One region of the Paenibacillus sp. 1SOY10 genome, then DNA from elsewhere that is predicted to be linked to it. Evidence: predicted binding sites of a transcription regulator. Region 1 holds the regulator's gene; the other holds the start of a gene.
What was found. Region 1 encodes LexA, which represses DNA repair genes until DNA is damaged. Its sites were predicted from a motif close to CGAACATATGTTCG; they were not measured.
Positions count from the first base shown of each region.

Region 2: the regulator LexA is predicted to act here: its motif matches at 5,886-5,899, upstream of recA (recombinase RecA).

Region 1 is NZ_JBXENK010000001.1:9,304-21,791, reverse strand. Features, by position in the region: gene metH (methionine synthase) at 1-1,501, opposite strand, end outside; gene AC1VOR_RS00100 (DUF1304 domain-containing protein) at 1,728-2,069, shown strand; gene AC1VOR_RS00095 (FixH family protein) at 2,167-2,571, opposite strand; gene AC1VOR_RS00090 (HAD family hydrolase) at 2,634-3,434, opposite strand; gene AC1VOR_RS00085 (hypothetical protein) at 3,482-4,018, opposite strand; gene AC1VOR_RS00080 (DUF896 domain-containing protein) at 4,032-4,205, opposite strand; gene AC1VOR_RS00075 (LysM peptidoglycan-binding domain-containing protein) at 4,458-4,829, opposite strand; gene lexA (transcriptional repressor LexA) at 5,022-5,648, shown strand; gene AC1VOR_RS00065 (hypothetical protein) at 5,742-5,897, opposite strand; gene glnA (type I glutamate--ammonia ligase) at 6,079-7,434, opposite strand; gene AC1VOR_RS00055 (MerR family transcriptional regulator) at 7,440-7,850, opposite strand; gene AC1VOR_RS00050 (methionine gamma-lyase family protein) at 7,933-9,186, opposite strand; gene AC1VOR_RS00045 (AAA family ATPase) at 9,238-10,239, opposite strand; gene AC1VOR_RS00040 (YdcF family protein) at 10,350-11,033, opposite strand; gene AC1VOR_RS00035 (ribonuclease FAU-1 family protein) at 11,030-11,596, opposite strand; gene AC1VOR_RS00030 (transglycosylase domain-containing protein) at 11,759-12,488, opposite strand, start outside.
Region 2 is NZ_JBXENK010000001.1:332,627-345,114, reverse strand. Features, by position in the region: gene ymfI (elongation factor P 5-aminopentanone reductase) at 1-569, shown strand, start outside; gene AC1VOR_RS01530 (DUF3243 domain-containing protein) at 732-986, shown strand; gene AC1VOR_RS01525 (DUF3388 domain-containing protein) at 1,211-1,978, shown strand; gene AC1VOR_RS01520 (RodZ domain-containing protein) at 2,019-3,014, shown strand; gene AC1VOR_RS01515 (YajQ family cyclic di-GMP-binding protein) at 3,073-3,564, shown strand; gene pgsA (CDP-diacylglycerol--glycerol-3-phosphate 3-phosphatidyltransferase) at 3,825-4,412, shown strand; gene AC1VOR_RS01505 (competence/damage-inducible protein A) at 4,455-5,705, shown strand; gene recA (recombinase RecA) at 6,002-7,063, shown strand; gene AC1VOR_RS01495 (regulatory protein RecX) at 7,158-8,015, shown strand; gene rny (ribonuclease Y) at 8,316-9,857, shown strand; gene AC1VOR_RS01485 (TIGR00282 family metallophosphoesterase) at 9,967-10,761, shown strand; gene AC1VOR_RS01480 (stage V sporulation protein S) at 10,870-11,130, shown strand; gene AC1VOR_RS01475 (dipeptidase) at 11,235-12,197, shown strand; gene AC1VOR_RS01470 (2-oxoacid:acceptor oxidoreductase subunit alpha) at 12,376-12,488, shown strand, end outside.

The DNA.
Region 1 (12,488 bases):
CAAGCGGGTCAAAAATCAAATCCTCCGCGTTTAGTCCATATTTATGAACCAGCAGATCATGAGAGCGCTTGGCTACCTCAAGCTTGTCCTCCCGAGTAATGGCTTGTCCACGCTCATCAATCGTCCCGACAACGACGGCACCGCCATATTTATGAAGAATCGGCGTTACCTGCTCGAACTTCTCCTCACCGTCCTCCAGGTTAATGGAGTTAATGATCGATTTGCCCTGGCAATATTGCAAGGCTAAATCAAGCACCTTCGGATCGGTAGTGTCGATCATCAGCGGTACCTTAACCTTCTTGACCACAAGTTCGAGGAATTTCTCAATATCCTCCGCCTCATCACGATCCGGGTCTTGCACGCAGACATCAACGACCTGAGCACCATTTTTGACCTGGGCACGGGCAATTTCAGAGGCTTCTTCATATTTGCCTTCCACAATCAGGCGTTTGAATTTCCTTGATCCCAGAACATTCGTTCTCTCACCGACAAGGTAAGGACGATTGGCCGATTCAATGTATACGGGCTCGATGCCCGACAAGGCCGGTAAATGATCTCCGTCCAACTCACGCGGACGATATTCACCAAGCGTTCTAGCCAGAGCTTCGATATGAGCCGGGGTTGTTCCGCAGCAGCCGCCGGCAATGTTCAACCAACCGGATTCGGCAAAAGCCGACATTTTGCGAGCAAGCGAATCCGGTGATTCATGATAATGTCCGTTCTCGTCGGGAAGCCCCGCATTAGGATGACAGCTTACCGCAGCTTTAGCAATACTGGACAATGTACGGATATGATCGCGCATAAATTCCGGTCCGGTCGCGCAATTGAGGCCAATGGAAATCGGCTTCAGATGCTCCAGCGAAATATAAAAGGCCTCAATATTTTGTCCGGCCAGCGTTGTGCCCATCGGCTCAATTGTGCCCGATATCATGAGCGGCAGAGTGATCCCCGTCTTGGCAAAAGCCCGCGTAATCGCGATACTCCCCGCCTTCACATTAAGTGTGTCCTGCGAGGTCTCCAGCATAAGCGCATCTACCCCGGCTTCGATCAGAGCAATAACCTGCTCCTCGTAGCTGTCCGTCAAGCCATCAAAGGTAACTCCACCGGTAACAGACAAAGTCTTGGTTGTGGGTCCCAAAATCCCTACCACATAACGTGGATGCTCCGGTGTGCTATACTTTTCTGCAGCTTCAATCGCCAGCTTGGCGGCTGCCAGATTAATTTCGCGGGCCCTATCCGATATATCGTATTCAGCCAGCACGACAGATGCCGCGCCAAACGTATTAGTCTCAATCAAGTCGGCTCCAGCCGCCAGGTACTTCTCGTGAATTCCCCGTATAATGTCCGGACGGGTGAGCACGAGCATTTCATTGCAACCATCCAGGTCTTCTCCACCGAAATCGGCAGGAGCCAGGTTTTCCTGCTGAATCATAGTGCCCATCGCACCATCAAGGATTAAAATTCTTTCTTTTATTCTCTCAAGCAGGCTTGGTTTACTCATGATCATGTCCCTCCCGTAAAACGTTAAGATTTAGTTTAACAGAATGAAGCGTTGAAGAAAAGAGGTCCGGCCTCATCACTTCGGGAGAATTCATGTGCTCTGCTCCGGTCTGCTCATTCGTGTTGGCTTTGCGTTTTGCGCCCAACCTACTATAATGTAATAGCACATGCTCTACCATTGAACTGAACCATAAGAAAGCCAGGTGATTTGATTGATCAGCATCATTATGGTGGCCCTTGTAGCCATCGAGCATATTTATATTCTTATTATGGAAATGTTCCTCTGGACCAGTCCACGTACAATGAAGACTTTCGGCACCACACCGGAACTTGCCCACGCCACCAAGCCATTAGCTGCCAACCAAGGACTCTATAATGGCTTTCTTGCTGCTGGGCTCATCTGGGGGCTGCTTCATCCTCATGCACAGTTCGCCACCCAGATTCAAATCTTCTTTCTTGTATGTATCGTGATTGCTGCGCTATATGGCGGGGCTACAGCTTCACGGTCCATTATTCTGAAGCAAGGAGCACCGGCGTTGATTGCCTTGCTGCTGGCGATCTTCTCCTAATTATCGGCTCAGCCAAAGTAGCCAGGTAGTCAAACAACAACGGCGGTGCAGGATCATTTTATCCTGCACCGCCGTTTATTTATTAGGATTATTTAAATTATTGGACCGTAAATGACTTCGAAGGCATTGAGTGTTGATCCCGAGCTGTCACATGAGAGATTACTTTGTAGGTACCCGGCCCATCAAACGATTGCTCCAGCACATAAGTGCCATTCCCAGCAGAGGTTACGGTAACTTGACCGTGCTCCCCTTCAGTATCATCTTCACGCCAGAATTCAAAAGTCACCTCGTCGGCATCGTCTACCTTTTGCTCTTGATGGGTAACCGTAGCCGTGAAGGTCACCGTCTCCCCAATTTGTACAGGATCAGGGGTTACTTCGAGTTGAACCTTGATCGGTGCCAGAGAGAAATTCTCCATGGCCGTTGATTCCGTACGCGCACAACCGCCAAGTAAAGTCAGCGTCAGGATAAAAGCGGCCAGTAACCACCCGCTTCTCTTCATGAACGATTCCCCTCTCTACGATCGCCTATGCTTTTCAGGTGCGGTATCTTGAAGTTGATCTGTTATTTTAGCCCGGCGATAATATCGTATAGCTCCGTTAAACGGGCAATTTCATAATTAGGTACAATCTCATCATTGCGTGATTTATGCTCGCGGTTCACCCAAACTGCGGTCATGCCAACACTGAGAGATCCCTTGATATCCGTCGTCAGCTTGTCTCCGACCATAAGCCCTTCACTTGGCTTAATGTCCAACAATTCCATGGCATGCTGAAAAATAGATGGGTCGGGCTTCCCCTTCCCAAAGCTGCCAGAAATCAGGATCTCATCGAAATAAGGCGCCAGCTCCGGCACCCCGTCAAGCTTCTCCTGCTGGAGTGCTGGACAACCATTTGTCAACAGCAGCAGCTTAACCTTCCCTTGTAACTCCTTAAGCACCTCAAAGGTTTCTTCATAAATGTGAGGACGGGAGCGACGCTCACGCCCAAACTGTTCTGCCAGTTCCGCCGCCAGCTCCTCATCCTCAACCCCAAGGGCCAGCAGTCCTCTTCTCCATGACTCTTTGCGGTACACGGGAGCCAGTTGCTCCAACTGACGAAACTCCGGTTGTTCACCAGCAGAGAATGTAGCCCATAATCCCTCAAACGGGTTGATTCCAATCATGGTCGTGAACGGGTAGGTCTCATAGGATTCATACAACCCTCTCGCCTCACGTCGAACAGCTTCTTCAAGCTGCTCGGCGTGAAAGCCTGCGCCGGCCTTCTTCACCGCATTTTCACAGGTTGCCGCGAAGGCCTCCTTCACACTGCGGTCATCCCAAAGCAATGTGTCATCCAAGTCAAAACAAACCGCTTTGATCGTCATCTGTTCCTTGTCACCCTCTCGGTCCTGTAAACCTTATATATAGAAGACTATTCTCTCTCAAGCTTGACATGATGCGTATTAGCGTATAACTCCAGCCGTGCGGCCATCGCTTCAACGTCAAACCGGTTACGATTCCGGTAAAATACCCATTTAGGCTCACGCGTCTTCGGTTCGATTACAATTTTGTTTGCGCTAACCTTGATTTTATTAATGTTCCCTGCGTCCAGCATTTTGTCACGGTTGAATTTCGACGTATACAGCCAGCTCTTGTTAATTCGCAGATACGGCTTGCGAAGATAAAGGGCAACGGCAAGCACCATGTACAAAATGATGGTCGTCCAATACAAGAATGAGCTTACTTGTTCGGGTCCACTCATCAGACCCACTGTAGCGTACATCAAGGCTAACAAGAACAACACAACAGGTAAAATAATGTTGCGCCCCTTGAAGACATCCCCATCCCCATTTGCTCCCAAAGAGCTTCGGGAACCTGGATTGCTTTGTCCACGTCCTACATTCGGCCCCTTTCCTTTCTTACTCATTTTCACTCGATTCCGCTCTACTTTGCGGTCAAACGAAGCCATCTACGTTTCCTCCCTATTTATCTACAATCTCAATGGAATCAAGCTGCTGCCGAAAGTTCTTGCGCACGTTCTGCAGGTAGGTTTCCCGAAGTTGGGCCCTTTCCAACACCTCGTCCTGCGTCAGTCCTTCCGTTTTATGCTTGCGAGCCAGTTCATTGATTCGTTGTACCAAAGCATCAATATCCATAAATTCCTCCTGCTTGTTTGTTTGCGGTATTTCCCTTGCAACGTTCAAAATACACTAGGTACTTTGATATTATATAGGGCATTAATTCCTACTTTGACATGAGAAAAAGAGCTTGTCAAGGCGCCCAGGTTCACCACCAGGACTCTCTCCTACAAGCTCCTAACTATAGATGTATACTCCAGATGTATATCCCTGCCAGAATCCATTTTGTTCCATACTATCTGACTTACCTTCTGAATAATACCAATGGCCTTATCGGGCAGGCAGCAGAAGAACATCTCCCGCTTGAATTCTACTGGTCCCCAGTCCGTTGATCTGCTTCAACTTCTCTACATAGATTCGCGTATCCTGATTAGCAGGTTTATGTTCTACAGCGATCTCCCATAGCGTGTCTCCCGACATAACAATCACTTGGGCAAGCTCAGTCTCTGCTAACTTATCATCCGATGAAGCGGCTAACGCTGTTACGACACCGGTGCAAGTGACAACCAAAATGACCAGTAAAGTAATCATCTGGAAGAATCGGCGCTTAGGCCAGGTGCTCTTATGTAAAATTCGCTCGACGACGGGACGACGGAAGGAAGGCTGCTCATAGATGCTTTGATAGGAACTATATTTCAACATAAACTCATACCCCCAAACAAATGTTCTCATTTCATAATTCGACTATATCACGAACGTTTGTTTGATTCAATAGTTTATTGCGAACATTTGTTCTTTTTTTTATTTTCATCCCATGTTAGAACTAATGTTTGTACGAACGGAAGTTCTATGTTATAATTTTTCCAAACGTTACTAAATGGGGTTGATCCGAAAATGTCAAAGGTATCAAGCCGTCAGCAGGCTATTCTTGAATTTATAAGAAATGAAGTGCGGGCTAAGGGATATCCTCCTTCCGTCCGAGAGATCGGTGAAGCTGTTGGACTGGCCTCCAGTTCAACCGTTCATGGACATCTGGACCGGTTGGAGAAGAAGGGCTTTATTCGGCGCGATCCGACGAAGCCTCGGGCCATTGAGCTTCTGGGACAGGATGTCTCGGAGAATTACAACCTGTTCTCTCATAGCGTTGCGCGTGTTCCCGTCGTAGGGAAAGTCACCGCCGGGATGCCAATTACAGCAACAGAGAATATTGAGGATTACTTCCCACTCCCCGAGCATTATGCGGGTGGCGCAGAGATCTTTATGCTTTCCGTCGTCGGCGATAGCATGATCGAAGCAGGCATACATAGCGGAGATTACGTCATTGTCCGCCAGCAGCAAACGGCTAACAACGGAGAGATCGTTGTAGCTATGACGGAAGAAGACGAAGCTACCGTCAAGACCTTCTATAAAGAGAAGGACCACATTCGTCTCCAGCCGGAGAACTCCACGATGGAACCACTGCGGTTGAAGCATGTTACAATTCTGGGCAAGGTCGTCGGATTGTTCCGCGATTTGCATTGAATAACAAATAGGACAAAACGTGATGCTCTATCCGTTTTGTCCTATTTGTTATAGTACGCATACAGCCTCATCCTATGGCCGTCCTCTCCATATTCATTCATCCCAGCGGAGATCCAGCATCTGGGGCGTATACCCCGTTTTTTCTCGACGTCCTCTTGTACTCCATCCCAGGCCAGAGCGTTCCGATATCCACCATAACTTCAATCTGGAGCGCCGCCGTTGGTATCTCTTCAATTCACTTATCGCCATAGCCACAACCTCCTTGGCTATAAGTTGCCCATCTTTGAATAAATCATGTAAACATTTAGTATTTTCAGAAATCAAAAATTTACCTGTACACACTAAAACTTAACCTTCCCTTACAATAATAGCTTCTCGAACAAAAAACCCTTGAGGACCATATCCAGGCCCTCAAGGGTTTTTCCCAATTTTAGTACAATGTCATATATTGATCGCGTTCCCAAGCGTGAACTTGAGTACGGAAGATATCCCACTCGATTTCCTTCAACTCGTAGAAGTGAGTCAAAGCATGTTCGCCGAGCGCTTCGCTTACTACTTCACTGCGCAGCATTTCGCCAAGTGCTTCCTTCAGATCCGATGGCAAGCTAGGAATTCCTTCCTCTACGCGTTCCTCTTCGGACATGATGTAAATGTTCCGGTCTACGGGTTCAACCAATGGAAGCTCTTTGCGGATACCGTCAAGCCCTGCTTTGAGCATAACAGCCAGTGCCAGATACGGGTTGGCCGCCGGGTCCGGGTTACGAACCTCAACGCGAGTGCTAAGGCCGCGGGAAGCCGGAATACGAATCATCGGGCTACGATTGCTGGAGGACCAAGCCACGTAGCAAGGGGCTTCATAACCAGGAACCAGACGTTTGAAAGAATTGACCGTCGGATTTGTAATCGCCGCCATGGCACGGGCATGCTTCAGGATACCAGCCATGTAATAACGGGCTTCTTCGCTAAGACCAAGCTCATCGCTCTCGTCATAAAAGGCATTGACATTATCTCTGAACAGGGATTGGTGACAGTGCATTCCGGAACCGTTCACGCCAAACAACGGCTTAGGCATAAATGTCGCATGCAATCCATGATGGCGAGCTACCGTTTTAACTACCAATTTGAAGGTTTGAATTTGGTCAGCCGCTTTGATCGCACTGGCATATTTGAAGTCAATCTCATGCTGGCCTGGAGCTACCTCATGGTGAGAAGCCTCAATTTCAAAGCCCATTTCCTCCAAAGTCAATACGATTTCGCGGCGGCAGTTCTCACCCAAATCGGTTGGTGCCAAATCGAAATAACCACCTTGGTCGTTAAGTTCAGTAGTTGGGTTCCCCTTCTCATCCGTCTTGAACAGGAAGAACTCAGGTTCTGGACCTACGTTCATCGACGTGTATCCCATCTCTTCAGCTTCCTTCAAGACGCGCTTCAGAATACCGCGCGGGTCACCAGCAAACGGTGTACCATCAGGCATGTACACATCGCAAATCAGACGAGCCACACGATCTTCAGTAACCCAAGGGAAGATAACCCAGGTATCCAGATCCGGGAAAAGATACATATCGGATTCTTCAATCCGGACATAACCTTCGATGGAAGAGCCGTCAAACATCATTTTATTATCCAAAGCTTTCTCCAATTGGCTTACCGGGATTTCCACATTCTTGATGGTCCCTAGCAAATCCGTAAACTGCAGGCGGATAAAGCGTACATTCTCTTCTTTGGCAATGCGTAAAATGTCTTCTTTGGTGTACTTCGAATAACTCACACGAACCTCTCCCAACATTTAAATTATTTTTTGAAAAAACGGGACAATTCTCCCTGAATCAGAGACACCTGACCATGCTTGCTTCCTGTAACCAATTGCTGCTTTAGCATACGATAGATTTGTGAGTCCGTCATCTCCCGACGTTTCTCTTCCGTATCCTTCGTAATCACGGTTGCTTCCTGAGACTCCCGGGACATCGGGTTCATCACCTGCTTAATGCCTGCGATATTGACACCTTTATCGATGAGTCCTTTTATTTCAAGCAAGCGTTCCACGTCATTCAGGGAAAACATCCGCTGATTCCCCGACGTGCGGGCAGGCACGATAAGCTCATGCTGCTCATAGTATCTAATTTGTCTTGCGGTTAAATCCGTAAGCTTCATCACAATACCAATAGGAAACAAGGCCATATTTCTGCGAATTTCCTCACTCATCGCTATCAACCTTCCAGTTAAGTTATCATGAACCTATCATATGTCAGTTATCCTGACATGTCAATAGATGTGTTAGGATAACTTACAACAAGTTGCGGTCCTTCATGGTCTGCAGCGCAGTGAGTAAGCCAAATTTGACATGCGAATAGGTTAACCCGCCTTGCATATATGCAATGTATGGAGCACGAATGGGAGCATCTGCCGAAAGCTCCAGGCTTCCTCCCTGAACAAAGGTCCCGGCGGCCATGATGACCGGATGCTCATACCCAGGCATGTCCCACGGCTCTGGAACCACATGACCGTCTACCGCTGCCGCCCGCTGAATCCCTTGGACAAAGGCAATCAATTGCTCGGATTTGTTAAAGGCAATGGCCTGAATTAAATCCGTCCGCGCATCCTTCCATCCTGGTCTGCTCTCAAAGCCCGCCCGCTCGAACAGGGCCGCCGCCAGTACGCTACCTTTGATTGCTTGTCCCACAATGGTCGGGGCCAGAAATAACCCCTGATAGATTCCACGCGTGGTTCCAAGCATCGCCCCTACCTCGCCGCCGATCCCCGGCGCTGTCAGGCGGTAAGCAGCAAGCTGTACAAGCTGGCTACGGCCGCAAATGTATCCCCCGGTCTCAGCCAGACCTCCGCCTGGATTTTTGATCAATGATCCGGCGATCAAGTCGGCGCCAACCTGTGTAGGCTCCCGCTCCTCCGTAAATTCGCCGTAGCAGTTATCGACGAATACAATCAGATCGGATTTAATAGCTTTTACCCGTTCCACCATCTCGCCAATCTGTGCTACCGTAAAGGAGTTACGCCAGTCATACCCCCGGGACCGCTGAATACCGACAACCTTGGTCCGGTCATTTATATTCGCTTGAACAGTGTCCCAATCTACTTCTCCAGTAGGCAACAGGGCCGTCTCGCTATAAGTAATGCCAAAATCCTGAAGCGAACCGCTGCCATCGCCGGGTACGCCTATCACCTTATGTAACGTATCATACGGGCGTCCTGTAATATAAAGCAATTCATCACCAGGGCGCAACACGCCAAACAAAGCGGTGGCTATTGTATGTGTCCCTGAGGCGAAATGCGGCCGGACCAGCGCCGCCTCGGCGCCAAATACGTCCGCATATACCAGATCCAGCACCTCACGTCCGCGATCATTATAGGCATACCCCGTAGAGCCTGCAAAATGGTAGTCGCTAACCTGATGGCGCTGGAAAGCCTCTATTACCTTCCATTGATTCTGATCAACGATCCGGTCAACATCCCGAAAACGGGATTCTACCTGACGTTCCGCGGCTTCCAGCCAATGTACGATTTCTTCTGCAAATACTGCCATGCTTAAGTTACCTCTCCCTCAACCGGTTCGTTCGTGTTGCTTTTGTTTCGTTCACAATATGGGGTTTGATGATCCATTTTTCTTATCCAGCTTCATATCCTCGGTACGGATAGTCATCAGTTCCAGTCTTCCCGGAGAGCCACCTGCATACTGGTTCAACAGTCGTACCGCTTGCTGCCGAACAGAGCGCTCTATGACATTACGAACATAGCGAGCATTGCTGAATATCTGCTCGCTTTCACATTTCTCCCGTAGCAAATGCTGCTTTAGCTTGAGTATCGCCTGTGGCATCAGAATATAGTCGCGTTCCTTGGCCATCCCTTCGGCAATTTGGATAAGCTGATCAATAGTGTAATCAGGAAAATCCATTTGAATCGGAAAGCGGGAAGGCAGACCCGGATTAGTCGACAGGAAAAAGTCCATCTCATCCGAATAACCGGCCAAGATCAAAATGAACTGATTCTTATGGTCCTCCATGGCTTTGACAAGTGTATCAATCGCTTCCTTACCAAAATCCTTCTCCCCACCGCGCGCCAGGCTGTACGCTTCATCAATAAACAAGATACCGCCGAGCGCCTTCTTCACCAGGTCACGCGTCTTCTGCGCCGTATGGCCGATATATTCGCCCACCAAGTCCGCTCGTTCCACTTCAATTAAATGGCCCTTGCTAAGCACCCCCAGGCGCTGAAACATCTTGGCGACGATACGTGCCACCGTGGTTTTGCCCGTTCCCGGATTCCCCTTGAATACCATATGATAAACCTGCGTCCCGGACAGCAGTCCAGCGTCCGAGCGCATTGATGCAATTTGTAACAAGGCATAAATTTCATACATCAGGTCTTTAATATGGTCCAGGCCAATCAATTGATCCAATTCTTTTTGAATTTCTGCAAAAAGACTTTGTTGTGGCGAGGGCTTTGCTGCAGGCTGTGGTTCACTGTCAGGAACTGCTTGGGAAACGACCGGCGGTTCGCTGCTGCGCAGGATGACATTAATCTGCCGGGAAGGTCTCTCCTCAGGGGAGCCGCTTCTGGCCATAACACGCCCAGACATAGGTAATCACCTCTTTATAAGGGTAGGGCTGAATAAATTCAGTATAGGTACTACTTAAGAAGCACACTTTTAAATGTATTCTCTCTCCCTGTCCGTTATTAGAAGTTTTGCTATTTCAGGCCAACTACCAGCGCCAGTTGATCCAGCTTCCACTTGGAATAGGCCAGCACCTCTCTGAACGTGTTGGGGAACGGCTTTAACACCCGGGATTCAATCACAGACATCTTAGGATTGGCGTAATCCAGTGCGTTGGCTACTTCCAGCGCCCGATTCCCGTGAAAGGTATGCGTGATGATCAAAGCCGATGAGAAGCCTTGTTCCTTCATGATCTCCTGACTGAACTTAAGGTTTTCATAGGTGCTGGTAGCTTCATTCTCCAGCAGCATCTTCTCTCTCGGCACACCTTGCTGCTCCAGATAATTGGCCATCCCCTCCGCCTCCGTAAAGTTGGACTCCGGGGTGTCCAGACCGCCAGTCAACACAAATAACTTGAACCTGCCTGCTTCATAATCCTTCAGGCTTTGATCAAGACGCTCTTTCAAACCGGGGCTAGGCACGTCTCCCCACAGCGAGGCTCCAAGAACAATACCCACATCTGCGGGTTCGGTAAGCTGCGAATTCACGGCCGAATTACGTTCAATACTACCGATTTGCGCCAAGACAAATAATATCCAGCAGATGCCCAGCACCAGCACGAGCAATGCCCAGCGAAGCAGACGCTTACGCTTGCCGCCTCCCCGCCTTCCGGTGGGAGCCATGGAATATTCCATGCTCAGCCTTTTTCCCCGCATCATAGACTTCCTCCCGGCTCAAAAGGTTCTGAAGTCATAAAGCCGCTGCGATAATGCTCCAGAGACAGGTCGAAATACGGAAAGCGCTGATTCTTAATCGCATGAAGCAAACGCTCTGCGGTCTCGGTAGCCAGATCATAATCCTTAACGGTAATCAACCCTTTGGTTAGTGCCTCATCCAGCTCATCCTCGTCCAGCAGGAAGGTTTCACGATTCTTCAGGACGACAATGTCCAGATACAGATCGTCAAACCATGGCACGCCTTGATCCGTAATCCCTTGCGTCTTGCAGATATCAATGTACCATTCCACGATGTCTCCATGATCATCAAACATAGCCGTAACAATGAAATGCTCGCCTTTCGGATAGTACTGCAGCCAAGTAAAGCCCTTGTCTGCGATACGAAATGTATGTCCTCCGTATGTCTTCCATAATGGATCCCGCAAGGCGGTGATGCTGTATAACGTCACGTGACCCGTGAATATGCCGCTCTCCACGTATCTGGATTTGAATTGACGCTGGGTCACACGGCGCCAATTTGCGCGGTCTCCGAATTTTCGCTTCATACATATTACCCTTTCAACACAGTGTAATATCAGCTTACCATATTTGAAAAAGAGTCACAAAAAACATTTTTCACGGCATTTTGCAGCAGAAAGACCCCCGGCTGCACCTTACGTGCCACCAGGGGTCTCGTTATAACCTCTTCACCTTAACAGGCCAGGCGTTTAGCCACCATTTCCGGTAGGAGTATTCAGAACTTCGCCCTGAATGCTTCCTCCATCAACTTCGCCTCCAGGGGGCGGCAGGCTCTCCCCATCGTCTCCATCCATCGGATCGGAATCATTCCCGGCTCCGTTCTCAGACCCGTTCCCTTGACTGCCGTTGCCGCCATGGTTCGGGTCTCCCTGACCGTCACCACCGGTGCCACCTGGATTGTCTCCATTACCAGGAGTTGTGCCATGGTTGCCCTCACCGTTATTTTGGCCCCCATCACCGTTCCCTGGATAACCGGGCGTTTCTGGAGGTTCCTGACCGGGATCAATCGGTTCTTCACCTTCCGGTGGACCCTCGGCTTCAATCAAGACCTGAGCGCTATTGGACGGCTCGCTCTCCACAGCATTAATGGGATCATAGGCCGTCACATAGTAGATATAGCCCGTACCCGAAATAACGCTAATATCCTCGGCTTCCGTCGTAACAGAATCCATAACCGGACTGAACTGCTCCTCCGTGGCTTCACGACGGTATATGCGATAGACGACATCCGCCTGCTCCACAGGATTCCAACTCAGCGATACTACGCCCGTATCTGTATTATAGGAAGCAGTTAAACCTGTAGGTGCTGTTGATTCAGGTTCTTCCTCTTTTTCCGGCTGCAAATTATCAGGAACCGGGAATGACTTCGTCGGTACCCCTTTTAGCGCTTCATTCATGACGGCAGCGAACAAAGCTGCA
Region 2 (12,488 bases), 320 kb from region 1:
CCATGGCGGCGGACCTGAGAAGCAAGGAAGAGATCGTCAGAATGAAGGAACGACTGGATCATTATGGGCTATATCCTGATATTCTGGTCAATAATGCCGGGATATCCCATTATGGCATGCTCTCGGATGTAACCGAAGAGGAATGGGACGATATAATGAACGTAAATCTAAAGAGCGTCTTCCTCTGCACGCAATTATTCATGCCATATATGATCGGTCAACGTTTTGGTCGAGTTGTTAATGTCTCCTCCATTTGGGGAATCTCGGGCGGATCTTGCGAGGTGGCCTATTCGGCGGCCAAAGGTGGGGTTAATGCCTTCACGAAAGCGTTGGCCAAGGAACTTGCACCTTCGGGTGTCACCGTCAATGCTATTGCCCCAGGTGCGGTAAAAACCGATATGATGGGACGATTTGACCCAGACGAACTGAGACAACTGGAGGAAGAAATTCCAGCCGGACGCCTGGGGTCGCCGGAAGAGATATCGTCGCTCGTTTATTTCCTGGCCTTGCCGGAATCGGGTTATATTACGGGGCAGATCATAAGCCCCAACGGCGGTTGGCTCACTTAAAGAGGTAATTCAAAAAGTCGTCTTCCCGAACTAAAATTTTGAGAAGTCCGCACGAGACTTAATAATATGGTGGTTTTGGTAATTCTTCATCGCATAAAACCACCGGCATTTTCGCATATTACAACTGTTGATCTTAAATCGTCAACCAAAGGAGGATTTATCATGTCAACAGTACTCAAAAATTTTGATAACTGGAAGAAATTCCTTGGAGAGCGTGTGGAGGATGCCGAGAAGGTGGGCTTTAGCGATGAGACCATCACTAATTTGGCCTACGAGATCGGTAGCTTCTTGGATCACAAGGTGGATCCACAGAATGAATCCAACCGCGCCATCAAGGAAATTTGGGATGTGGGTACCGAAGAAGAGCGGAAAACCATTGCTCGTCTGATGGTCAAGCTGGCTAAGAAAAACGCATAGTTGGACCCTTGAAAAGCTCCCGAACTGGGAGCTTTTCACCCATTTATCCCATTGGCTTGCCTTTCATTTTCATTTTATATATCATAAAACACATATGCACATGTCCGTTAAGTACACCTGTTAAAAATCAATTCTCCAACTTTTGGAGATTTTTTGACAAACAAGCAGGAATTAAGACCTAATTTGTCGAATGGTGCATGAGGAACTGAAGAAGGTGTTTGTCTATGGCGCAGAAACAATGGTATCTGGAGTATACAATACATAAAAATCGCCCGGGACTTTTGGGGGATATTGCTTCTATGCTGGGGATGCTGGAAATCAATATTTTGACGATCAACGGGGTAGAAGGCAAAACGCGGGGTCTGTTATTGGAAAGTGATGATGATGGAAAAATCGAGCAAGTCAGCAAAATTCTGAGCAAGGTGGACAGCATTACGGTGACTGCCCTTCGCAATCCGCGGCTCGTTGATTTGCTGGCCGTTCGGCATGGCCGCTATATCGACCGTGATTCCGATGACCGCAAAACGTTTCGCTTTACAAGGGACGAGCTTGGTATTCTAGTCGATTTTCTTGGGGAATTGTTCAAGAGGGAAGGACATCAGGTAATCGGGCTTCGGGGAATGCCGCGCGTCGGCAAGACGGAATCGATCATAGCCGGTAGTGTTTGCGCCATGAAGCGATGGACCTTTGTATCCTCGACATTGCTACGGCAAACGGTGCGAAGTCAGCTATCCGAGGATGAGGTTAATCCGCATAACGTATTTATCATCGATGGGATTATCAGTACCTTGCGGTCCAACGAGAAGCACTATCAACTGCTTCAGGATTTAATGGCTATGCCATCCACCAAAGTGATTGAACATCCTGATGTTTTTGTGAAAGAATCGGAGTACAGTTATGACAACTTTGATATAATTATTGAATTGCGTAACAATCCGGAGGAGCAAATCGTATACGATACGTTTACGACAATTTATACAGACGATGTGTAATGACTAACAAACATAACTATGATTGCAGGAGGTGATGGCCGTGTCGGATTTGGGACAACAGTTGCGGGAAGCCCGTCTTGCCCGGGGTTTGTCGCTTGATGATGTACAGGAAATGACGAAAATTCGCAAACGCTATTTGGAAGCCATCGAATCGGGTGATTATAAAGTGCTGCCGGGGAGCTTCTATGTCCGGGCCTTTATTAAAACATATGCGGAAACGGTTGGAGTAGATGCGGATGAGCTGCTGGCCGAACACCGTCAGCATGTCCCCGCTGCGACTCCCGAGGCGACCATGGAGCCGGTGATGCAGAAGCGCCGGAGCCGTCAGCATTCGGAGCGCAATTCGAAGTGGCTGTCTACGACGCTGATGTGGTCGTTCGCCATTTTAATTCTTGTCGTTATTTATATGTATTTTACCGTATGGGGCAATCCGAGCCGGAATGCGGACGGACATGAGCCGGACCCTACGCCAGTAACGCAAGATAGCAATATTGATGGCAATAAGGGGAATACAGGCAATTCGCAGGCCGACGGGGATGCCGTGGGTGGCAACAACGGTACGGACAACGGAAGCGGGAACGATTCGGATACGAATGCCGGAAATAATCAGGGCAATCAAGGGACCGAAACGGGCGAGCCTGGGGATGAAGCAACAGGTGAGTTGACGCTTGTGCCGGATGGTAAGCAGGGAAGTACAACTAAATATAAGGTGCAAAATGCCGGGAATACGCCCGTCATGGTAACTATAACGGCAAGCGGCGAAAGCTGGGTAGAAGTGAGAAAAGGCAGCCGGAATGGCGATAAGCTGTATTTTGGAGGAACCAAGGACGGTGATGTGCTGACCTACGAAATTGGTCCAGAGGGCTTGTTTGTCATCTCCGGGGCTTCCAAGAATACGACGATTACGGTGGCAGGAGAAACACTGGAGGATGGTAAAGCGACCTCAAGATTCTTGCTTAATCTCGATAACGGCGAGTCTGCTGGCGGCGACTCCGCAACCGGGGAAGAAGAAAGCACAAATAGCGGCGGCGAATAGTCAACGGCATGAACAGAAATATGCCGCTGGGATGCAATTAGAAAAGGATGTGTGAATGATGGCTTCAGAGAGTGCTTTTGATATTGTCTCTAAAATGGATATGCAAGAATTAACTAACGCTATTGATCAAACGGAACGGGAAATTGCTACCCGCTTCGATTTTAAGGGAAGTAAGAGTGAACTTAAGGTGGAAAAGGATGTGCTTGTTGTTGTCTCGGATGACGATTACAAGCGGAGCGCCGTCATTGATATTTTGCAATCAAAGATGATTAAGCGAGGACTGCCTATCAAGAACTTGGACTACGGCAAGGTAGAGCCTGCCTCTCTTGGCACCGTGCGTCAGCGTATCAACTTGAAGCAAGGTATCGATCAGGAGAATGCCAAGAAGATTAACATTTTGATCCGCGACTCCAAGCTGAAGGTGAAGAGCCAAATCCAGGGCGATCAAATTCGTGTGACAGGCAAGAGTAAGGATGATTTGCAGCAAGTCATGCAAATGTTGCGCAAGGCGGATTTGACGGTGGATTTACAATTTACAAACTTCAAATAATCAATATGAATGGTCTCTTGCAGGTCCCTGACGGGCTGCGTGAGGCCCTTTTCATATTTTTGACAGCCTATGCAGTGGAATATTATACTTGTATAGGTTGTTTAAATCCTTGCTAGAGTAGGATGAATGGGGTTAGAAATATGATGGAGGATAGGACGGATGACTGAAAAAGTAAAAATTTGCAAGGCTTCAATTGGCGAGTTGACTAGAATGCGAATTACACATGCTTATGATTATGCTTTGTCCGGGGAGGCCGTTTTGTGAATTTGCCCAATCGTATTACATTAACACGTATTTTTATGATTCCAGTGATGCTGGTGTTTCTGCTGGTGGATGTTGGCTGGCTCTCTTACGAGCTTGTGCTGGGCAGCTATTCGTTGCCGGTACACCAGTTGATTGCAGCTATCTTGTTCATTATAGCCGCCAGTACCGATGGCATCGATGGCTATATCGCCCGTAAATATAATCTGGTGACCAATCTGGGCAAGCTGCTTGATCCGTTAGCGGATAAGTTGCTGGTAGCTACGGTATTGATTGGACTTGTTGCCATGGGCAAATGTGATGCCTGGATTGCGGCCATCATTATCAGCCGTGAATTTGCTGTTACCGGACTACGCGAGGTTGCGCTTCTGGCTGGTTCGGTCATTGCGGCAAGCAAATGGGGGAAGGCAAAGACCGTTACGCAGATTATTGCTATCTCCGCGTTGTTGTTGAACAACTTCCCGTTCGAGTGGTTATCCATTCCGTTTGCTGACATTGCGATGTGGTTGGCGGCTGTCATTACGCTCTATTCGGGCATTGACTACTTTGTGAAGAACAAAAGCGTGCTTTCTTTTTCCAAAGTGTAATCCGGGTATAAGCCGGAAGCTATTAGAGGGGGCTTATTGAAAATGAAAGCAGAAATTATTGCAGTGGGTACAGAACTGCTGCTGGGTCAGATTCTTAATTCCAATGCGCAGTATCTATCACAGGAACTGGCCGCTCTAGGTATTGATGTGTATTTTCAAACTGTGGTAGGCGATAATATGAGCCGGCTTGCTCATGCCGTAGAGACGGCAGCGGACCGGGCGGATATATTAATATTTACCGGAGGAATCGGACCTACCCAGGATGATCTGACCAAGGAAGCGTTAGCGGGCGTACTTGGGCGTTCATTATATGAGGATGCCGAGGCCATGGAGAACGTGGATCGTTTCTTTCAAGGACGGGGTGTCCCGATGACGGAAAATAACCGGCGTCAAGCCCTCGCGATTGAAGGGGGCACGCCGCTACCTAATGAGACAGGCCTCGCCGTAGGGAATGCTATTGAACAGGATGGCAAGTTCTACATTGTGCTCCCGGGTCCGCCGAAGGAAATGAAGCCGATGTTCGAGCGTCAGGCCAAGCCCTGGATTTTGGAGCGGGCATTGAGTGGAGAGCAGCCCATCTATTCAAAGATGCTGAAATTTGCCGGGATTGGTGAATCAGCCCTGGAGACCAAACTACTTGACTTAATTCAGGCGCAAAGCGATCCAACGGTGGCCCCCTATGCCAAAGAAGGCGAGGTTACAATTCGCGTATCGACAAAAGCGCCGGATGAACGGGCGGCCATGCTGAAGCTGGATACGGTAGAACGAGAAATTGCTTCGCGTTTGCCGGAGTATTTGTATGCTAACGTTGATGTGCCTATTGAGCAGGTAATTCTAGACATCATGAAGGAGCGTGGCTTGAGCTTGAGTGCAGCAGAGAGCTGCACCGGGGGCCTGCTTATGGAAATGTTCACGGCCTTGCCTGGTAGCTCTGCTGTCTTCCAGGGGGGCATCGTCTGCTACTCCAATGCGCTCAAGGAGAAGTTGCTGAACGTTCCTCATGAGCTGCTGGAGGGAGAAAATGCGCCCGGCGCAGTAAGTGCGGAAACGGCCAAAGTGCTGGCAGAGCAGGTTCGTCTGACAACAGGCACCGACTTGGGGCTATCCATTACGGGTGTGGCTGGTCCAGGTCAATCGGAGCGCAAGCCTGCTGGCCTTGTCTATATTGCCATTGCAAGAGAAGATGCTGACACCGCCGTATTCGAGCTTAATATTAAAGGAAACCGTGATACGGTGCGTATACGTTCCGCAAAGACGCTCTTATATCGGTTGTGGCGTGCTCTTCAAGACTAGGAGCATTCCAAGTCCTTGACGTTATTACGGATACTCACATATAATCAGGGTACGGAAGAACCGTGGCAAACTGACTCAGTTGTGCTGCGGTTCTTTTTTTGTTGTCTGACAAAAAGTAAATGACCATCAATGCTAATGAAGAAAGGGGGAAGGGAGGGATTAGGGTGCAACTAAAAAATGCGAATATATGTTCGAAAAAAGTGCTTGGCAAACCTACCAAAACAAGGTACAATTATAAACGAAAAGATGAAATAAGCGGTTATTAATCATGTATTTTATATAAGGATGTGAGCTGATTGTCAGATCGTAAAGCAGCGCTGGAGATGGCGCTTCGCCAGATAGAAAAGCAATTCGGTAAAGGATCGATTATGAAGCTGGGCGAATCGACACATATGCAAGTAGAGATCGTTCCGAGCGGTTCAATTGCTCTTGATATTGCGCTGGGCACAGGTGGACTTCCACGTGGACGGATTATTGAGGTCTACGGACCGGAATCGTCTGGTAAGACGACAGTAGCGTTACATGCGATCGCAGAAGTACAGAAGATTGGTGGACAAGCTGCCTTTATCGATGCCGAACATGCGCTGGACCCGTCCTATGCAAGTAAGTTGGGCGTTAATATTGATGAATTGCTCTTATCCCAGCCAGATACGGGAGAACAGGCGCTGGAAATTGCGGAAGCACTCGTACGCAGTGGTGCAGTGGATGTTATCGTCATCGACTCTGTAGCTGCTCTCGTCCCTAAGGCTGAAATTGAGGGAGAAATGGGCGATTCTCACGTGGGCTTGCAAGCACGTTTGATGTCGCAGGCTTTGCGGAAGCTTTCCGGGGCAATCAGCAAATCCAAGACGATTGCGATCTTTATTAACCAATTGCGCGAGAAGGTTGGCGTTATGTTTGGTAATCCGGAGACAACGCCGGGTGGCCGGGCCTTGAAGTTCTATTCGACAGTGCGTTTGGATGTGCGTCGAATTGAGACAATCAAGATGGGCAACGATATGGTCGGGAACCGTACGAGAATCAAGGTAGTCAAGAACAAGGTGGCTCCGCCATTTAAGCAAGCTGAAATTGATATTATGTATGGTGAAGGGATTTCCAAGGAAGGCAGCATCATTGATATCGGGGTAGAACTGGATATTGTCGACAAGAGCGGCGCGTGGTATTCCTATGCCGGTGAGCGTTTGGGTCAAGGCCGTGAGAATGCCAAGCAATATTTGAAGGAGCATAGCGATATTGCTGATGTAATTGAACAACAGATTCGGCAGGCCAGCAATCTGACCACCTCGGTAGCTCCTGCTTCTCCGGAAGATGTGGAAGCTGAGCTTCAGGAAGAACAAGCGCTTCTTGAAGATAAATAGTCTCTTAGAGTAGACGCTAATGAGCGCTCTGATCCTTGGCTGTTGCCAGGGCAGAGCGCTTTTTATTGAAATCAATCGGCGGGAGGTATCTGGTTTGGATAACGGGATGAATAATCACGGTAGCTCGCGGCATGGTGCAGACAAGGCCAGTCGTAGAGGGCAGGGAGAGGAACGGGAAATTGTTGATATCTCGGATGAATCCTTTTGGCAACCTCTCCCCAAATCAGCGGACCAGAGGCGGCCTCAGGAGATTGAAGAGGATGTTCAAGGATTCGACTCTCTCCCGGAAGACATGGAGTTGACGATTACCTCTGTACTGATGCTGAAACGCCCCAAGCATAGGTATCAAATTCGTTTTGGTAGCTACAGCCTGGAGGTTCATGAAGATGTAATGATTAAATACCGGATGATCAAAGGCGCGGTATTTACCAAAGCTGAACTGGAAGACATTGTGGCTGCGGATGAGCGTCAGCAGAGCTATGCGGATGCCCTGAAATATTTGAGCTTGAAGCCGAGAACCGCCTATGAAATTTTCCAACGTTTAGGAGAAAAAGGATGGGGTCAAACCACGATAGAGGATGTTTTGGCACGTTTGCAGAGCGAGGGGTATATCGACGATGCTGTATACGCTCAGGAATGGGTCTCCCAGCGAGTGAGAAACCGTGGCAAGGGGAAGTTATGGGTAAGACATGAACTTCGCCAGAAGGGCGTCTCTAAGCCTCACATCGAGGAGGCGCTGGGCCGCTTAAGCGAAGATGATGAATATGATAGTGCCCTGCAGCTCGGAAGCAAGAAGTGGAGAAGTATATCTGGGGAGATGTCTGACAAGAAGCGGAAGACAGGAGCATTCTTGCAACGACGAGGATTTAGCGGTAGTGTTGTCTCCCGGGTGATGCGCGAGCTAAGCGGGCGGGACGATATGAATGGAATGGACGATTGGGAAGAAGAATAGGAAAAGGGAGGTAACTCCTGTCATGGCTTGACAATATCTTTTGTCAAATAATAAAATGAAATATGAACCTATATCGCATCATCCCTTTTTTCCTTCCAAAATAACGGGTGGCGATGGATTCTGTTCTTCAATCATGAAGGCAAGGCACGGCCTTAAGCGGTGCGTTGCTACATGAAACCGCCGAACTAAATGGGCAAGTCATGTACGTTTTTAAATGATGATGAACTAAGAAACGAAAGTAACTAAAAACTGCAAACATCCCAAGGAATGCCTTGGAGGAAACAACGGGGAGGTGAACAGATGAATTCTGTAACCTGGAGCATTCTCGTTGCAGCCGCATTATTCTTTGGGTTCGTGATCGGATATTTTATTCGCAAGTCTCTTGCAGAAGCTAAAATTTCCAGTGCCGAGCAAGCTGCCATTCAGATTGTAGAAAATAGCAAGAAAGAGGCAGAAGCACTGAAAAAGGAAACGGTTCTGGAAGCTAAGGATGAAGTCCATAAGCTAAGAGCCGAAGCTGATAAAGACATTCGTGAACGTCGGAATGAAATACAACGACAAGAAAGACGATTGTTGCAAAAAGAAGAGTCGCTGGATAAAAAATTGGATTCGCTAGAACGTAAAGAAGAACAAGTGGTCAGCAAAGAGAAACGCATTGAAGAGACACAACAGCAGATTGACTTGATTTACAAAAATCAAGTGCAGGAGCTTGAACGTATTTCCAATCTCTCGATGGAAGATGCTCGTACGATCATCTTGAACAACGTGGAGCAGGAAGTTCGCCATGAGACTGCACAGATGATTAAAGACATTGAACAGCAGGCAAAAGAAGAAGCGGATAAGAAATCCCGCGAAATTATTACGCTCGCTATTCAACGTTGCGCAGCAGATCATGTTGCGGAGACTACGGTATCCGTTGTAACGCTGCCTAACGAGGAAATGAAAGGCCGGATTATCGGTCGGGAAGGCCGGAATATTCGGGCTCTCGAGACGCTTACCGGGATTGATCTTATTATCGATGATACGCCGGAAGCGGTTATCCTGTCAGGCTTTGACCCGATTCGCCGCGAAATTGCCCGTACGGCACTGGAGAAACTGGTCGCAGACGGACGAATTCACCCGGCAAGAATCGAAGAGATGGTCGAGAAATCGCGTCGGGAAGTGGACGAACGTATCCGCGAATACGGCGAGCAGGCAACCTTCGAGGTGGGCGTGCACGCACTGCATCCTGATTTGATCAAAATTTTGGGACGTCTCAAGTTCCGGACAAGCTACGGTCAAAATGTATTGAAGCACTCGATGGAGGTTGCTTACCTGGCGGGCTTGATGGCCGGGGAGCTTGGCGAAGACATTACACTCGCCAAACGCGCAGGCTTGCTGCATGATATCGGTAAAGCGCTGGATCATGAAGTGGAAGGATCTCATGTCGAAATCGGCGTAGAGCTGGCTAAGAAATACAAAGAGCATCCGGTAGTCATCAACAGTATTGCCTCGCACCATGGCGATTGTGAAGCAACATCTGTCATTGCCATGCTGGTCGGCGCAGCCGATGCATTGTCGGCGGCAAGACCAGGAGCACGTCGTGAAACGCTGGAAACGTATATTCGTCGTCTTGAGAAGCTCGAAGAAATTTCCGAGTCTTTCGAAGGAGTCGAGAAGTCGTTTGCCATTCAGGCGGGCCGTGAAGTTCGCGTAATGGTACAACCGGACAAGATTGATGACGCAGAAGCGTTCCGGTTAGCCAGAGATATTACGAAGACCATTGAAAGTGAACTGGATTATCCGGGTCATATCAAAGTTACCGTGATCCGCGAGACGCGGGCGGTTGAATACGCCAAGTAAAGGTAATGCTGAAGAAGTGGCCCCTCGCGGGCCGCTTTTTCATTGCCCGGCAGGGCCAAGCAATCTGCTGTGTCTAAGCGGCTGGTTGGTAAGTGAAGGAGGTAACATCATCAAAGTTCTATTTATCGGAGACATTGTCGGGAATACAGGACGTAAGGCACTTAAGGCAACATTACCCCATTTGAAGTCCAAATATAATCCTCACATTATTGTAGCCAACGGGGAGAATGCAGCGGCAGGCCGGGGAATCAACGCCAATATCGCCAAGGAGTTCTTTGAGCAGGGCATTCATGGCTTGACGATGGGCAATCATACCTGGGACAATAAAGAAATTTTTGATTTCATTGACGATGAGCCTCGTATGGTTCGTCCGGCGAACTTTCCACCAGGTACTCCCGGTCTGGGTTTTACCGTGGTCAAAGGAAATGGAAAAGAGCTGGCGATTGTCAACCTGATGGGTCGGACCTTCTTGCCGGCAATCGATGATCCTTTTCGAGCAGCGGATGAAATCGTGGCTAAATTGGCCAAGAAGCATAAATGCATTTTAGTGGATTTCCACGCCGAAGCGACCTCGGAGAAAATTGCTATGGGCTGGCATTTGGATGGCAGAGCCTCTATGGTAGTAGGTACGCATACTCATGTGCAAAGCAATGATGACACGATCCTTCCGCAAGGAACGGCCTACTTGACGGACACTGGCATGGTAGGCTCACGTGAAGGGATTCTCGGCATGGAGCGTACGGCGGTGTTGCGCAAATTTACGACTCAGCTTCCGGTTCGCTTCCAGGTCTGTGAAGGCAAATGGCATTTTCATGCGGTCCTTGTTGATATCGATGAAGCAACAGGCAAAGCGCAGAAAATTCAAAAGATTCGTCTGTTAGAAGACGAATGGTTGATGGACTAAGAAGGCGAGATAGGGAGGCCACCCCGGGAAAAAGAAGGAATTATTTGAGTTCTCACGAATATCTTCTAAGTAGTGGAATTCAACCAATTTCCCAGGGAGGTACGAACGATGGAAGTATTAAAGGTTTCAGCAAAATCCAACCCCAATTCCGTTGCTGGCGCGCTTGCTGGAGTTCTTAGAGAACGCGGCAATGCTGAGTTGCAAGCCATTGGGGCAGGTGCTCTCAACCAAGCCATTAAAGCTGTAGCGATCGCCCGGGGATTTGTTGCTCCAAGCGGTGTGGACCTGATTTGTATTCCGGCGTTCACGGATATCGTCATTGACGGTGAGGATCGTACGGCCATTAAATTGATTGTAGAACCACGATAATTATTTGAATAGAAAGACTGCCTGTTTACAACCGTAAACAGGTTTTTTTGTGTTTATTTTTCATAACCTAAGGTATAAGCGCGTGTTTTGAAGGAGGAAGTCCTATGAGGCTAACGGTAAGTGATTTTCACTGTGATGCTTTATCCAAGCTGCAATTGAACCCCAAGTTGAATTTTGCCAGCTCCCGGAAGCTGGATGTGAACTTGCGAAGGATGAAGCAGGGTGGCGTTAGGCTGCAATGTTTTGCTATTTATTTATCTGAAAAGCTAGGTACGCCCCGTTATGGATACGTCCAGGAACAAATAGACCTGTTCTATAATCATATTATTCGCTTGGGAGTTCGTCCTATAGGCTTCATTGAGGATTTGGAGGAATTGGAACAGTCTCAGGGAACGGGCGGATTATTATCGATTGAAGGAGCGGATGGCCTGGAAGGAAATCTCGATAATGTTCGCGAGTGTTATGAACGGGGCGTGCGCATCCTCGGACTAACCTGGAATTATGCCAACTGGGCGGCTGATGGTATTCTTGAGCCGAGAAATGGAGGGCTGACACCGGCAGGGAGAAATCTTGTGAAATTGTGTCATGAGCTTGGCATGATTCTCGATGTGTCGCATTTGTCGGTAAAGGGCTTCTGGGAGTTGCAGGAATTGGCGGCTGCGGCGCGCCGTCCATTTATAGCTTCGCACTCCAATGCTTTCAGTGTATGCGATCACACCCGCAACTTGCGGGATGATCAGATTGAAGCCTTGATCAGTCTAGGTGGACGCATCGGCTTGACCTTTGTTCCATGGTTTGTGAAGAAGGGGCGAAACCCATCGAGCGAGGATCTTCTACCTCATATTGAACATGTATGCGCACTCGGCGGCGCTGATCATATCATGTTTGGCTCTGATTTTGATGGAATTGAGTCACATCTTAGGCATCTAAGGCATGCAGGCGATTATGCCAAGTTCCAAGAAATGCTGCTCAAGCACTATCCAGAGGGGCTTGTTCGCGGGTGGTTGTCCGGCCATGCAGCCGCATTCCTACGCGATTGGTTACCCTTTCGAAAGAAAGCGCTTTAATTGATCCAATTACGAGATAGGAATGATCGAAAACTACTATATGAAAAAAGGCGCGAAAACGCTTGCTTTTTACGTAGATGCGACATAAAATTGACATGAATCCGAAACACAATGTTCACAAATGTTCATGTTTATATTATATTTTTCCATTGCGATACGATTAAAGGGGTGGGCGATCTTGATTAATCAATTGTCTTGGAAGATCGGTGGTCAGCAAGGTGAAGGAGTTGAAAGTACGGATCGTATTTTCTCGACAGCCTTAAACCGGTTAGGGTACTATCTGTATGGATA